3 regions of the Chryseobacterium sp. JV558 genome follow, and region 2 is predicted to be linked to each of the others. Evidence: riboswitches for the same ligand, from Rfam matches in the RefSeq annotation. Region 2 holds a riboswitch; each other region holds the start of a gene.
The links. A riboswitch is a leader RNA that binds a small molecule or an ion and turns the genes downstream of it on or off. The one in region 2 is predicted to bind cobalamin.

Region 1 (5,105 bases), on a different contig from region 2:
AAATATAATTCAACTTAAAAAATCAACAATGAAAATTTATAAATTTTTATCATTATTCTTTATTGCCTTTACTTTATTCTCTTTTGTATCCTGCGACAGCAGCAGGGATGACGATAATTCACAAGATACTACACCTGGAAAACTTCAGATCAAATTTCAAAACGGATTTAATAATGTAGGAGATGTTATTTTAAATCAGACAGTGCAGACTTCTTCTCAGGGACAGAAACATAATTTTTCGGCATTAAAATATGTCATCAGTAATATTACACTGATTGATGAGAACGGAAATGAATTTAAATACAACGAAAACAATCCTGATAAAGGAGCATTTATTGTGGATCAGGCAGATGCTGTAGCTGGAGTGGTCTATCTGAATCTGGATGGTATTCAGAAAAATAATTATAAAAAAATAAGATTCGGGTTGGGAATCAGCCAGAAAGCTTACTTGCTGGGACAAGACGGGCAAGCTGAATTCTGGACGAAAGCTAAGCAGAAAGGGATGTCGTGGTCATGGGCTGCAGGATATGTTTTTGTGAAACTGGAAGGGAAATATGGTGCAGATTCTCCTTCTAAAGAATTCATGAATCATACCGGAAATATGGGAAATGTTATAGCTAACGAACAGCCCGATTTATACCGTGAAATTACATTGAACCTTCCAACAACGGCAAGAGTGACAGGACAGATTCGTCCATCTATTCATATTCTGGCAGATCTTAACCAGTTCTTGAGTGGAGATAAAGCACTTACTCTTACAACAGCCAATGATATGCTGATGGGTTCAAACCAGCACCTGGTAGATGTTACCAACAATCTTAAGAAAATGTTTAAAGTAGACCACGTTCACAATGATTAATTTTTTTGTTAAAACGATACTGGTTCTGCTTGTATTTCTGTTGAGCTGTATTTCATGCTCTGATGAGGTGATACAGCCGTTGGAAAAAGATGAAGCATATAATCTGCAGTTTCCTTCTTATTTTCCCGAAATGACATTCGATAAATCCATTAATCCGGTGACAAAAAATGGAGTAGAACTGGGGCGGAAACTATTCTATGAAGGAAGACTTTCCAGAAATAATACCATCTCATGCGGGTTCTGCCATATTCAGGAAAATGCTTTTACCCACCACGGGCATACTGTAAGCCATGGCGTAGATGACAGAATCGGAATCAGAAATGCACCACCCATTCAGAATATGGCTTTTTTGAAAAGGTATATGTGGGACGGAGTGATTCATAATCTTAATGAACAGCCCATTAGTCCTATTACAGACGTTAATGAAATGGACAGCTCCATACCGGAAGCGATTTCGAAAATAAAAGATGACCAGAAGTATAAAAGACTTTTCCGAGAAGCTTATGGAGACGAAACCATTACCGGAGAACGAATTCTGAAAGCTTTATCTCAGTTTATGGCTTCACTGATTTCTGCAGATTCAAAATATGACAGATTCAAACAGGGAAAGGAACAATTGACTTCAACCGAATCTCAGGGAATGGCATTATTCGGGCAAAAATGTGCCTCTTGTCATAGCGGAGAACTGTTTACTGATGAAAGTTTCCGGAATACAGGAATGTATTATAATACGGAATTCAAGGATGCAGGGCGTTACAGAGTGACCCTAAATCAGGTAGATTGGATGAAATTCCGGGTTCCGAGTCTAAGAAATGTAGAATATACAGCTCCTTACATGCATGATGGAAGGTTTTACACCCTAGATGCGGTACTCAACTTCTATTCAGATCAGGTAGAAGATAATACCAATCTTGACCCACAGCTGAAACAGAACGGTCATATAGGAATTGCCATGAACAGTCAGGAAAAACAATCAATTATAGCATTCCTGAAAACCCTGTCTGATAAAAGTTTTATATCCAATCCAAAATTTGCAGAATAATTTATAGAAAACATGAAGAAGATTATATTCATACTAAGTTTAATCCTGTTTAATCAGTATCAGGCGAAGACCATTAGAGACAGCGTTTATATTTCTCCGGAAACCTTTAGCAGGTTTGATTTTGATGATGATTGTGACGCTTGCGGTTGTGCTGCAGGAAACGGATCATCCGGCTTCGAGTCTTTATTGAATCCACAGTTTATAGGGATCAAATACTTTGCACAGCATTACAAAGCAAAGGAGAACCTATTTGTAAAAGACCTTACACAGGATCAGTATTTCAATACCCTGCAGATTTGGGGGAAAATTCCCTTAACTAATAAGCTGAGTGTATATGCAAGTCTGCCCTTCCATTTCCATGAAAAGAAAACCATGCAGGGAGATATTAAAATCAATGGAATTGGCGATCTGAACCTGATGGGAATTTACCAGCTGATGAGTTCTAAAGATAATTCCCATCACCTGAGTGGAGGTTTGGGCGTAAAAATTCCTTTGGGAAAATTTGACGAAAAAGGAATCTCCGGTGTCAATCCGAGTTTTCAGCTCGGAACCGGAAGCTGGGATTATCAGGCTGCTTTGAATTATAAATTTCAGAAAAATAAAGTAGCCGTATTGGTCAATACAGATTATACCATAAAAACGGAAAATAAGAAAAACTACCGTTTCGGAAATCAGTGGAACTATGCTGCAACAGGTTTTTATCAGGTTGCAGGAAATGAAAAATCTATCTTTTCTGTAAAAACAGGAGTTCAGGGAGAAGTCTATGCTCAGAATAAACAGTTCGATGAAGCTTTACCCAATACTGCAGGAAGTGCGTTGTATGGGAAATTAGGATTTGAAGCTTCTTATAAAAAACTGAGTTTGGGAAGTGAACTCATGCTTCCTATGTACACCCGCTTGGCAGGAGGAGACATTGAAGCAAAATCCAGGTTCAGTATTTTCCTGAATATCGGAATTTAAAATAAACTCTCTTTTTAATACTGTTAAAGCTCCTTCGGGGGCTTTAATTGTTTCTGAATCATGATTTTAATTGGGGGTTAGGAATAATTTTTTATCTTTGCCGAAATTTGGTGAGCCCTAAAAAGCTCTTAAAAGGGAATCCGGTGAAAATCCGGAACAGACCCGCTGCTGTAAGCTCCACACCAAAGTTTTTGAAAAATATATCCACTGTTTTTTAATGGGAAGGATTTCAAAAATGGAGTAAGTCAGAAGACCTGCCAGACCATAATCGTTTGACGCTTTCGTGGAATAAAGCTTAGGACATCAATGATTCTGTGCAGTGACAGCTGTGCTTTGTCGTTGTTTTCTTACATCCATTAGCGTCATCATTATCCTAAATGAGCTAATGGCGGCAAAACTGACTACTTCTACAATTCATAAAGCTGTTTTCACAATACTGGTGATCGCATCTCAGCTTTTATATTCCCAAAAAAAGAAAAATGATACGCTGAAGGAAGAATCCATCAAGGTGATCAGTCTCTACAAAAAGAACTTTAAGGAAATCGTTCCGGCACAAACATTACAGGGAGAAGAGCTGGAAAGACTGAACAGTCATTCCGTTGCGGATGCTCTTCGGTATTTTTCCGGAGTTCAGATCAAAGACTACGGTGGTATGGGTGGTCTGAAAACCATTAACGTCCGAAGTCTTGGAAGCCAGCATGTAGGTGTTTTCTATGACGGAATTCAACTGGGAAATGCACAGAATGGGCTTGTTGACCTCGGAAGATATTCATTGGACGATCTTGAAGAAATATCATTGTATAATGGTCAGAAAAGTGAGATTTTCCAGCCTGCAAAAGATTTCGGCTCTTCGGGATCTATCTACTTACAGCCTAAAATACCAGTATTTAAAGGAACAAGGAAAACCAACCTTGTGATAAGAGCCAAAAGTGCCTCCATTGATCTTTTTAATCCATCATTCCGATTAGAGCAGAAAGTATCAGACAGGGTTTCTGCCAGTTTCAGTGCCGAATTTATGCAAAGTGATGGAATCTACAGGTTTCGATATGCTAAAAAATATCCTGATGGGCAGCAGGCTTATGATACCATTGCAAAAAGACAGGATTCGGATATTAAAGCAAAACGCTTTGAAACTTCCTTAAACGGAACTTTAAATAACGGAAGCTGGAACATCAGAGGTTATGGTTATATTTCAGACCGTGGAATGCCGGCTCCTATTGTGAATGGCCGTTTTGGTGGAAGAGGAGCGAGACTTTCCGATGAGAATTATTTTATACAGGCCAACCTGAGAAAAAAGTTGTTCCCAAAATTTGAAACACAGCTGAAAGCAAAATTTGCCTACGATTATACCCATTTTATGGATACAGTCCGTTCTCAGTCTATTATGTATACAGATAATGTGTACATCCAAAGAGAGGTTTATCTTTCCTCATCCAATGTCTATTCTATCACTCCCAATTGGGATGTCAGCCTGAGCGGAGATTTTCAGTACAATAATCTGGATGCCAACCTGGATAACTTTTCTTATCCTACACGCTATACAACATTAGTCGCTTTAGCTACAACTTACCAGTGGAACAGGTTGAAAATTCTGGGAAGCCTTTTAGGAACATTTACCTTTGAAGAAGTAAGAAAAAACAAAAGGCCCGGAGACAGCAGAGAATGGACACCTGCAGTATTTATGAGCTATCAGCCTGAAATCATTCCTGAGCTTACCCTCAGAGCTTTCTATAAAAGAATTTTCCGACTGCCTACTTTCAATGACCTTTATTATACCAATATAGGAAATACTTACCTGAAACCGGAATTTACCAATCAGTATGATGTTGGATTTACTTACCAGAAGAATTATAATGACCATTTCTTTAAATCCTTTTATGCTAAAGTAGACGGCTACTACAACAAAGTACAGGACAAAATTGTCGCAGCTCCTAACGGAAGTATGTTCCGTTGGCTGATGATGAACCTTGGATTGGTAGAAATCATTGGTACTGATGTAAACGTTCAGGCAGAAATGCAGTTAGGAAAAGTAAAACTGAGGCCATTATTTTCTTACACCTACCAAAGTGCAAGAGATATGACAGATCCGGAAGATACATTCTACAAAAATCAGATTCCTTATACGCCATGGCACAGTGGTTCATTTACCCTGATGGCAGATTACAAAGACTGGAGTTTCAATTACAGTGCGATGTATGTAGGAAAACGCTATGATGTGAACCAGGATAATATCCAATACAATTA
Region 2 (5,105 bases):
TTTGGATATCTGAAGTCTGCAAAAGCATTCAGCAGTTCCATCTGAGAACGGGAACATTCTATGGTAATCACATCAGCATCCATATCAGCAATGTTTTCAATAATATCATTGAATTCCGAATAACACATGTGGGTATGAATCTGAGTGGCATCTTCTATTCCGCTTGCAGAGATTCTGAAAGCTTCTACAGCCCATTTCAGGTAATTCTGCCAGTCGGTTTTTCGTAATGGAAGTCCTTCTCTTATCGCGGGCTCATCAATCTGAATGATTCTGATTCCAGCTTTTTCAAGATCCACAACCTCATCACGGATGGCCAGAGCAATCTGTTTACATGTTTCTGAACGAGGCTGATCATCACGTACAAAAGACCACTGTAAAATTGTAACGGGACCTGTAAGCATTCCTTTTACCCATTTTTCAGTCTGGGATTGAGCGTATTGAGACCAATATACCGTCATCGGCGTGGGGCGGGAAACATCACCAAAGATCACAGGAGGTTTTACACAACGGCTTCCGTAGCTTTGTACCCAGCCATTTTTCGTAAATACAAAACCTTCCAGCTGTTCCCCGAAATATTCCACCATATCGTTACGCTCAAATTCCCCGTGAACCAAAACATCTATTCCTATTTCTTCCTGCCAGTTGATGGTTCTCTGGGTTTCTTCTTTCAATAAGGTATCATACTGCTCTGCCGTAAGCTCTCCTTTTTTGAATTTTGCTCTCCAGCTTCTTACCTCCGTAGTCTGTGGGAATGACCCGATGGTTGTTGTTGGAAATAAAGGAAGTTGCAGTACTTTCTGCTGTTCTTCTTTACGGATTTTGAAGGTATTGATCCTTTGTGCATCTTTTTCAGTAACAGCATTCGCTCTTTGCTTCACCTCATCATTATGGATAAGTGAAGATGTTCTTCTGTTTGCAATTCCTTTTTTATTTTCTTCAAATAAAGCAAGAATCTGTTCATTTTCCGTTCCGGATGCCAGTTCTTTAAGTGTTACCACTTCTGCTACTTTCTGCTTGGCAAAAGCCAGCCAGTTTTTAATTTCCGGATTAAGGGAAGTTTCAAAATCCAGATCACACGGTGAATGAAGTAATGAAGAGGAAGGAGCAATTAAAACTCTTTCAGATCCCAATTTCTCAACTGCTTTTCTGATGAAAGACAAAGATTTTTCAAAATCATTTTTCCAGATATTTCTTCCGTCAACTACTCCTAATGAAAGGCTTAAGCTTTCTGGAACAGCACTCAAAATATCATCCAATTGCTCAGGATTTCTTACCAGATCTATATGCAATACATTCACGGGAAGTGATGCCGCAAGTGATCCGTTATCATTTAATCCTTCAAAATAAGTAGCCACAATCAATTTCAGTTTCGGGAAGCGTTTTCTTATTTCGGCGTAAACAAAATGATATGTTTCTTTTGCTTTCTCCGTTAAATCCAACGCTAAGAAAGGTTCATCAAACTGAATCCACTCTGCACCCTGTTCCTGAAGTTTGGTTAAAATCTCAGTATATACGGAAAGAAGGTTTCCAGCCAGATCCAGTTTATCAAATCCTTCTTCTTTTTCTTTTCCTAACAGCAGATAAGAAACCAGCCCGATGATTACCGGTTTTGCATTGATTCCTGCCTGTTTTGCTCCCGAAAATTCATTAAAAATTTTATCTGAATTCAGTTTAAAATGCTGATTTTTATAAAACTCGGGAACGATATAGTGATAATTGGTATCAAACCATTTCGTCATTTCCATTGCAGTGATATCCAATCCTTCTTTCTGGTATCCTCTTGCCATAGCAAAGTAAAGATCCAGCTCAGAGTTGTTCTTTTTAAGCACTACTTCATGATAACGTGTAGGAATTGCTCCTACCACAAGGCTCATATCCAATACCTGATCATAGTATGAAAAGTCATTACATGGAATAAGGTCTATTCCTGCTTCTTTCTGAATGTTCCAGTTTTGGGTACAGATCGTTCTCCCTGTATTCAGAAGTTCTTCCAAAAGGATTTTACCTGACCAATATTGCTCGCAGGCTTTTTTGAGTTCTCTTTTGCTACCAATACGCGGATAGCCCAGAATGTGAGTTTGCATTTTTAAACTTTTTAATTAAACTTAATGTCAAGCCCTTTTAAAATGCTTCGGAATGTTTTAACGGATAAAATTTCAGGGCTCATGATATAACCAACAACACAATTTCCCTTACAGAGAAAATGTATTCATTCGATATATCATCTGTATGACCCAAAAGCTTCAGACCGCGAAAGCATTGTCAATTCAGTAAAGGCAGGTCTCCTGACTTGTAACAGTTTCCGTCATCCTTCCCGCTTTTGGCAGTGGATATGCAAGGACAGAAACCTTTGTATGTTACTTACAGTTGCGCGACAGCTCGTGATTCTCACACGATTCCCTATTAATTTACGTTATGTAAAGCCTTTCCTGTTTGATGAAGTATCTTTAAAGAACTGTACTTTTACCCATAACATGGTTATCAGTAAAAGTTTTTAATTTTGTGTAAAATTACTAATACAGAATAAAAACACAATCAAACTCAATTAATTAAGCAAAATAAACTTTTAAAAACATAAATAAAAGCATATAATTCTTTACATTTGACTATTATTATAATCTAAAAGAATAATATTCTGTGGAACAACTCGATGATAAGGATGTACAGCTGCTGAGGCTGCTCCAGAAAAATGCAAAACTGACCGTTAAAGAGCTTGCAAAGGAAGTGAACCTCTCCACTTCGCCGGTTTTTGAAAGGGTAAAAAGATTGGAACAGGAAGGATTTGTGAAAAGGTATGCGGCTGTTCTTGATGCTGAAAAGCTCAACCGGGGGTTTACAGTTTTCTGCCAGATCAAGCTGAAAATTCATGACAGATCTGTAGGGTATGATTTTGTAAAAGAAATTTTAGAAATTGAAGAAGTTGCGGAATGCTATAATATTTCCGGAGATTTTGATTTTCTTCTGAAAGTTCAGGTACGGGATATGAAACATTATCAGGATTTTGTATTTAACAAACTGGGATCTGTAGATTCTATCGGGAGTACCCACAGTACATTTGTTATGGCTGAGGTAAAAAACAATCATGGCCTGACCATTTAAGTAATGGAAAAACAGAGAATTGAAAATGGAAGATGATGCTTAAGTTAAACCATGCTATTTTCAATTCTCTATCTTCCAATCCATTAGTTTCCTTTAAAGTCCGGATTTCTTTTTTCTATGAATGCTCCGATGCCTTCATTGTGATCTTCTGTTGTGAACAATTCTCCGAATAAAGCGGCTTCCTGTTTCAATCCGTCTGTGATATGCAGTTCAAATCCTGTATTTAAAGACTGTTTCGCTTTTGCCACAGCTACAGGACCTCTTGCAGCAATTGTTTCTGCCAGTTTTTGAGCTTCGTTCAGTAATTCTTCGGGAGCGAAAACATGGTTGACAAAACCAAAATCTTTACAGGCTTCCGCGGAATAAAATTCTCCAGAGAAAACCATTTCCCTTGCTTTGTATAATCCAATAGCTCTTGGCAAACGCTGGGTTCCGCCAAAACAAGGCAATAATCCCAGTGTTACTTCAGGAAGTCCAAATTTTGCTTTTCCGCTGGCCAGAATAATATCACAGGATAATGCAAGTTCACAACCTCCCCCCAACGCAAAACCATTTACAGCGGCTATCACCGCAAACGGAAGCTCTTCAATAGCGTTAAAAGCGGTCTGTGCAGCAATTGAAAATGCCTCTGCTTCTGCGGGAGTCATCTGCTGCATTGCTTTAATGTCAGCCCCTGCAACAAAAGCTTTTTCTCCGGAACCAGTAATAATTAATACCCTGATATTATTATCTGATTTTATCTGGTCAGCAAATGATTTCAGTTCCTGTAAAACCTGTTCATTCAATGAATTTAAAGCTTGCGGACGATTGATTGTTAACGTTCCAATGTGTCCATTCTGTTGATATAGTAATGTTTCAAAAATCATTTTTAAAGGTCTCTGTTTAGAAATTGAATAATACTTGAAAAGTCTGTTTTTCCGTTTCCTGATTCGCTCCACATTCTGTATAAATTCAATGCGGTATTGCCCAGAGGTGTAGATGTTTTGGTTTCCAAACCTGCTTCTGCGGCCAGCCCAAGATCTTTTGTCATCAGATCAACGGCAAAACCACCGGAATAATTACGGGAAGCCGGAGCATTTTCCATCACTCCCGGATAGGGGTTATACACGTCTAAAGACCAGTTTTTTCCGGAACTCTTCTGCATAATCTCACTTAAAATCTGAGGATTAAGACCATGTTTCACCCCAAGATTGATGGCTTCTGAAGTTCCGATCATATGAATGGCCAGCAACATATTATTACAGATCTTGGCAACCTGTCCTGCCCCGGATTCTCCGGCATGAAATATATTCTGCCCCATACACTTCAGTATCGGCCTGGCTTTTTCGTAGTCTTCCTGTTTACCGCCAACAATAAAGGTGAGCGTACCCGCCTGAGCACCAGAAGTTCCCCCGGAAACAGGGGCATCTATCATTTTGCAGCCTTTTGAAACAGCTAGTTCAGCCACTGTACGGGCTGTAACCGCATCAATGGTACTGCTGTCAATCAATAATGTATTTGGTTTCAGGCTGCTTATAAACTCTTCTGAATAGAGTTCAGCAACGTGTTTTCCTGAAGGCAGCATTGAAATCACAACGTCTGCGTCCTTACAGGCAGCTACAGCAGATTCGGCAGCCTGCCCTCCTTCTGAAACCAGTATTTTCAAAGCTTCTTCTGAAAGATCAAAGCCTATCACATGATGTCCTTTTTTGATCAGGTTAACGGCCATTGGGCCACCCATATTTCCTAATCCTATGAATGCTATATTTGACATAATTTTTAAGTTTAAAGTTGAGCGTTCAAAGCGTAATACTTAAATCTCTATTCTCAATTTTTCATTTTCCATTTTCAGTTCTTTAAAGTAGGAATCGATCCATTCTTCTGTAATATCTTTCCATGTTGCCGGATGCCATTTCGGAGACATATCTTTGTCTACTAATAATGCTCTTACTCCTTCTGCGAAATCAGGGTGAATGCAGCATTGGCAGGATAGATTCAGTTCAGATTGAAAAACCTCCTCAAGGCTT
Region 3 (5,105 bases), on a different contig from region 2:
TTTTTAATTGGCATAAGACCTGACTTTTTGAGTTATCCATTGGCACTGATTAAGGCTCTGGTAAATTCTCCAGCCGTTTTATTTAATAAATTATTGCCTTTTTATGCTGATATTCCAACTTATCAGGCAGTACTTCTATTTATAGGAAATGTTCTGATACAAACATTTTTAGTTTACAGAGTTTTCTTTAAAAGGAGAAGAATCAACTAAGAAATACCATACAATAAAAACGGCGGCATCTTCGATGCCGCCGTTTTCCGTTAAAAAAATCTAATTATTGAATATCGACTACATACATAGTTCCTTTGTCTACCTTCCCTGTTTTAGGAAGAATTTTAGCCTTAGGGTTTCCGTTTCCATCATCCACTACTCCAAAGTCATCATCATTGAAAACAGCCAGTTTATTATTTCCTAAATAAACAATTCCCTCAAACTTATCATGTTCGTAGCCCAGCTTTGCAACCAGATCTACGGCCAATGTTTTTGAAACAGCCTTTATCCCGGCATTGGTAATTTCGTCCCATGAACACTGTTCTAAGGCCTTACCATTAATTTTCATTCCGTCAACCGCATTAATATCAGTTCCATTCACATCCGAAGCATTGCTCAGGTTGATTCTGTATACTTTTTTAATTCCTCCCTGAGATCCGAAATTTCCATCTCTTTCAATCACCAGGAATTCATTATTACTTAAGGCTGTAATATCACAAACTGAATCGGAAGCTCCTCCATCCTGCTTGTATAAAAACTGTTTGGTCTGCCCTGTAACAGTATCAAATGTTACAATTCTCGTCAAAGTAGTATTGGTAGCCAATGCTTTGCTGGGTACATACATCATTGACTGTATGGTTCCTACCAATGTTCTTCCATCGGGTGTAATAGCAAGTCCTTCCATCCCTCTGTTCGCTCTTCTTTTGGCTAAAACAGCAGGTAATTTTCTTGGTCCTGTATTTACGCCAATCGGGCTTATTCTTTCCATCTCCATTCCGTCTGCACTATAATGCACGATGTGTGGCCCGTATTCATCAGAAACCCAGAATGTACCGTCTGCCGCTGCTACAATACTTTCACTGTCTAATCCGTATTTATCCGTCCCTAAAACATTTCCGGAAGCATCATAGGCTATTTCTCCGGTACTTCCCATTCCTGCAGGGTTTGGTAATCCTGTAATAGGCTGTCCTGATGGGTTTTTAAGCTTAATATATTTGATCACTTCTATATTTCCATCAGCATTGATTTTAAAGTGCATAATGGTTGGCGTAAAGTTAGGGGTAAGAAATTTTTTCCCATTCTGGAAGTCAGTATTAGGTCCTCTATCTGTAATGACATAGAATTCACCTTTTCTTGTAGGGTGAGCGGCTGCTCCAGAACCAAATCCACCATTGATAACATCTACTCCGTTTATCGTAGCCAGTTTTGTAAATGGAAATTCCTGAGGCAGTTTGGAATAATTAATATCCTGATTAATTATTGTAGAATCAGCCTCACTGTTGCATGAAGCTAATACTGCCAGCACTGCAACAGACAATAGTAATTTTTTCATATTCACTTTTATGGCTGCGAAAATAGAGATTGATTATAAACTGATCTTGAATATAATGATAATTCTATTTTAACAATAGAATTGCAAAATGAATTGAATATAAACAGAAAAACAGAAGATTTTAAAATAGAAATCCAGCAATCTAACTCAATTATTAATTAATATGAAAATCAACTTTTTAAGCATCTCAGAAAAAAGATAATTCACAAAACGGACTCACAAATTTATATGATATATTTGCAGCGTTTTAAGGCTGAACATTGTTCATTAATAGGGAATCAAGTGAGAATATTATTCAAATCTTGAGCTGTACCCGCAACTGTAAACTGTTTGAACTTACAGCATAATCATACCACTGGAGCTAAAAATCCGGGAAGGAAGCTGTAAGATGTGAGCCAGGAGACCTGCCTTAAAATACTGACTTTAGAGGAAATTTTGTTTTCTTTTAAAGATAAGTTTCGGGAGTAAAACTTTAATTTAAATTATATCATGAGAAAAATCTATTTTTTTTTCTTGCTGCTTTGTATGCAGTTATTGTCAGCCCAATTCACAGAAAATGACATTAAATTTTGGGTAGGAACCGGTTCTAAAAAGGCTTATTTCATTGCAGATTTTAATGACAACAGCACTCCCAATTCTTATGCATGGGGATACCGCTTTGATAGCAATGATTTAACAATGGAAGATCTTATTAATGCTATTGTGGCTGCAGAACCCAAAATGCAGGTTGACATTCCTACAGGATATCTTTCTATTCTGAATTATAATCATCACACCTCCACTATTGATGACAGCTGGATAACATGGTCCGGATCCAATGCATCAACCATGACATGGAACAATGGTGTAGGTTATACTCCTTTGGTTGACGGAAAATGGTATGGAGCTTCATACGGTCTTGATCATTACGACACCCCTCCTTCAACTCCCGTTGCAGCTTACAGCTCTTCATGGTACGCACCATCTCAGGTTACCAACTGGGTAGGAACAGGAAGCAATAAAAGCCTTGTGGTGATTGATTTCGGAACTGATAATGCCAATGGTGCCAATTCTTTCGTTTTCGGAATTAAATATAACGGGAGTATCACTGCTGACCAGGCTTTACAACTGATCCAGACTCAGGTTTCATATTTTAATTTTACATCGGCTAACAATCAGATTTCAAATTTATCATTAAATTCATTCACAGGGAATGCTTCCGGATCAGACAGCTGGAAGTTATATAAAGGAAAAGATTTGTCAAGCTGGCAAACGAAAGCTAATCTTTCTCAGATTCAATTGAACAACGATGATTGGTTGGGATTAAGTTTTGGCCAAAGAAGACCATTTACTCCAAGTGAAGCACAATTAACCTTGGGTATTTCTTCTGTTACAAAGAAAAAATTCATTATTTATCCTAATCCGGCAAGTGATTTCATTCAAATTGAAACAACTGAGAAACTAAAAGAAGTGAATATTTATTCAGCTACAGGACAAAAGGTACTAACTTCTCAGGAGTTAAAGATTCCTATCCGGGCTTTATCTTCAGGAGTTTATTTTGTTGAGATTAAAACAAATGGTGGTTCAACGATACATAAGATGGTTAAGAAATAAAGAAAAGCGCCTTTTAAAGGCGCTTTTTTCATGAGGATATGTGGGGGAAAACCACCCCGTCAAAAATTCTTTGAATTTTCGCCACCCCTCCAAAGGATGGGAATTCTTATTTCTTCAGTTGGGAATATGATCTTTATAGATTCATCTTAAGTATTTCTTCATGATTGATTGCGGCTAGATTTCTACGGAATGACAAACTGTATGGATAAACCATTATTCCAATTGTGTCATTCCGTAGGAATCTGAATAGTCAATACAGTTCAAAATCCATAATTACTTCAACAAAAAAAACCGCACCAGATAGGTGCGGTTTCTTATGATTTTACAATCAATTATTTTTTCTCAGTAGACCTTTGCAAAACCTCATCTACCATTCCGTAGCCTTTCGCTTCTTCAGAAGTCATCCAGTAATCTCTGTCAGAAGATTTTTCTACCCACTCATACGTTTGTCCTGAGTGGTGACCAATGATTTCATAAAGTTCCTGCTTCAATTTCAGCATCTCTCTCAAGTTGATCTCCATATCAGAAGCAACTCCCTGAGCACCTCCTGAAGGCTGGTGAATCATTACTCTTGAGTGCTTAAGCGCAGAACGTTTTCCTTTTTCTCCAGCAACCAATAATACAGCTCCCATTGAAGCAGCCATACCTGTACAGATTGTCGCTACATCCGGCTTAATAATCTGCATGGTGTCATAAATACCCAACCCTGCATAAACGCTTCCACCAGGAGAGTTGATATAGATTTGAATATCTTTTGACGGGTCTGCACTTTCTAAGAATAAAAGCTGAGCCGTAACGATATTTGCAACCTGATCATCAATACCTGTACCCAGGAAGATAATTCTGTCCATCATCAAACGAGAGAAAACATCCATCTGAGCAACGTTTAATCTTCTTTCTTCCATGATGTACGGAGTAAGATTCGTTGGGCCATACATTCCCATATACTGATCGGTAACCAAACCGTTGTTTCCTAAATGTTTTACAGAGAAATCTCTGAAATCTTTTTTAATGTCCATATTTCTATTATGTATTATTTTTTATACTATTCTCGAAGTTTAAATTACAATATTTATTCCTAAAATTTTATAGGACTTTTTGTCACAGAATATCAAAAAAACTGACTTAAAAACTATCTTTTTCTATCGCCATAGATTCCTTTGATGGGCGAATATTCGATGATATTACTCAATCGCATGGAAGCCTGTTTCAATAAGGTAATTTTTTTGATAAGCTCATAATATTTCCCTTCATCTGTGGTACTGTACTGATCAAGATCTTTAGCCGTTTCCGTGATTAAATAATCAATATACCTGTATTTATGCAATAAAACATCTCCCTGGATCTGATCTGCCACTTTATCTCCATAATTGGGAGGATAAATATTTCTGGAAGCCCAGTTTTCAAGATCATCCAGCGGAATCAAAGCATCCACCACCTTCGTGGTAATCTCTTCATCCATAAAAGATACAAAAAAGTTTCCACTTCTAAGCTCATCTTTCTGAATTCCCTCTCTAACCTGGGTGATAATGATTTCATTGCCTTTGACTAAAAACGTATACTGTTCTTCTTCAAAATGATGAAGAATTTCTTCAATTACTGTAATCTGATATTCTTCACCTTGTTCATTTCTACGTTTCAGAATAATATCCCCAAATGCCAGCATGTGTTCAACAAGTTTATTCTCCATAAACAGTACATCAAACAGGAAAGGATCTTCTTTTTCTTTTTCAAGAGGAACAATCTCCATCTTTGGAGCTGCTTTCTCCTTTTGCTGCTGTTGAACGTGATGGGTCTGATTCTGTGTGATCTGCTTCTGAACATCCAGTTCATTGAAAAGACTCTGCTCAGAAAGCCCGAATTTATTGGAAACCTCTTTAAGGTAAACTTCTCTTTTCAGTGCATTCTGTACAAAAGAAACAGATTTTACGATATCCCTTATCGCTTCTGCTTTTTTAATAGGGTCATT

Region 1: it holds a riboswitch for cobalamin, as region 2 does, so the genes downstream of both, GFU89_RS11630 (TonB-dependent receptor plug domain-containing protein) here and metE (5-methyltetrahydropteroyltriglutamate--homocysteine S-methyltransferase) in region 2, are expected to answer to the same signal.
Region 3: it holds a riboswitch for cobalamin, as region 2 does, so the genes downstream of both, GFU89_RS16900 (T9SS type A sorting domain-containing protein) here and metE (5-methyltetrahydropteroyltriglutamate--homocysteine S-methyltransferase) in region 2, are expected to answer to the same signal.

Annotation. Positions count from the first base shown of each region.
Region 1 covers NZ_WJHU01000003.1:141,372-146,476, reverse strand. The annotation lists gene GFU89_RS11645 (MbnP family protein) at 29-859, shown strand; gene GFU89_RS11640 (cytochrome-c peroxidase) at 852-1,901, shown strand; gene GFU89_RS11635 (transporter) at 1,914-2,861, shown strand; cobalamin riboswitch at 2,953-3,138, shown strand; gene GFU89_RS11630 (TonB-dependent receptor plug domain-containing protein) at 3,247-5,105, shown strand, end outside.
Region 2 covers NZ_WJHU01000001.1:1,209,234-1,214,338, forward strand. The annotation lists gene metE (5-methyltetrahydropteroyltriglutamate--homocysteine S-methyltransferase) at 1-2,084, opposite strand, end outside; cobalamin riboswitch at 2,258-2,443, opposite strand; gene GFU89_RS05610 (Lrp/AsnC family transcriptional regulator) at 2,638-3,099, shown strand; gene GFU89_RS05615 (enoyl-CoA hydratase/isomerase family protein) at 3,183-3,965, opposite strand; gene mmsB (3-hydroxyisobutyrate dehydrogenase) at 3,968-4,852, opposite strand; gene GFU89_RS05625 (enoyl-CoA hydratase/isomerase family protein) at 4,892-5,105, opposite strand, start outside.
Region 3 covers NZ_WJHU01000004.1:553,897-559,001, forward strand. The annotation lists gene GFU89_RS16890 (hypothetical protein) at 1-210, shown strand, start outside; gene GFU89_RS16895 (esterase-like activity of phytase family protein) at 275-1,543, opposite strand; cobalamin riboswitch at 1,777-1,970, shown strand; gene GFU89_RS16900 (T9SS type A sorting domain-containing protein) at 2,033-3,136, shown strand; gene clpP (ATP-dependent Clp endopeptidase proteolytic subunit ClpP) at 3,469-4,155, opposite strand; gene dnaG (DNA primase) at 4,269-5,105, opposite strand, start outside.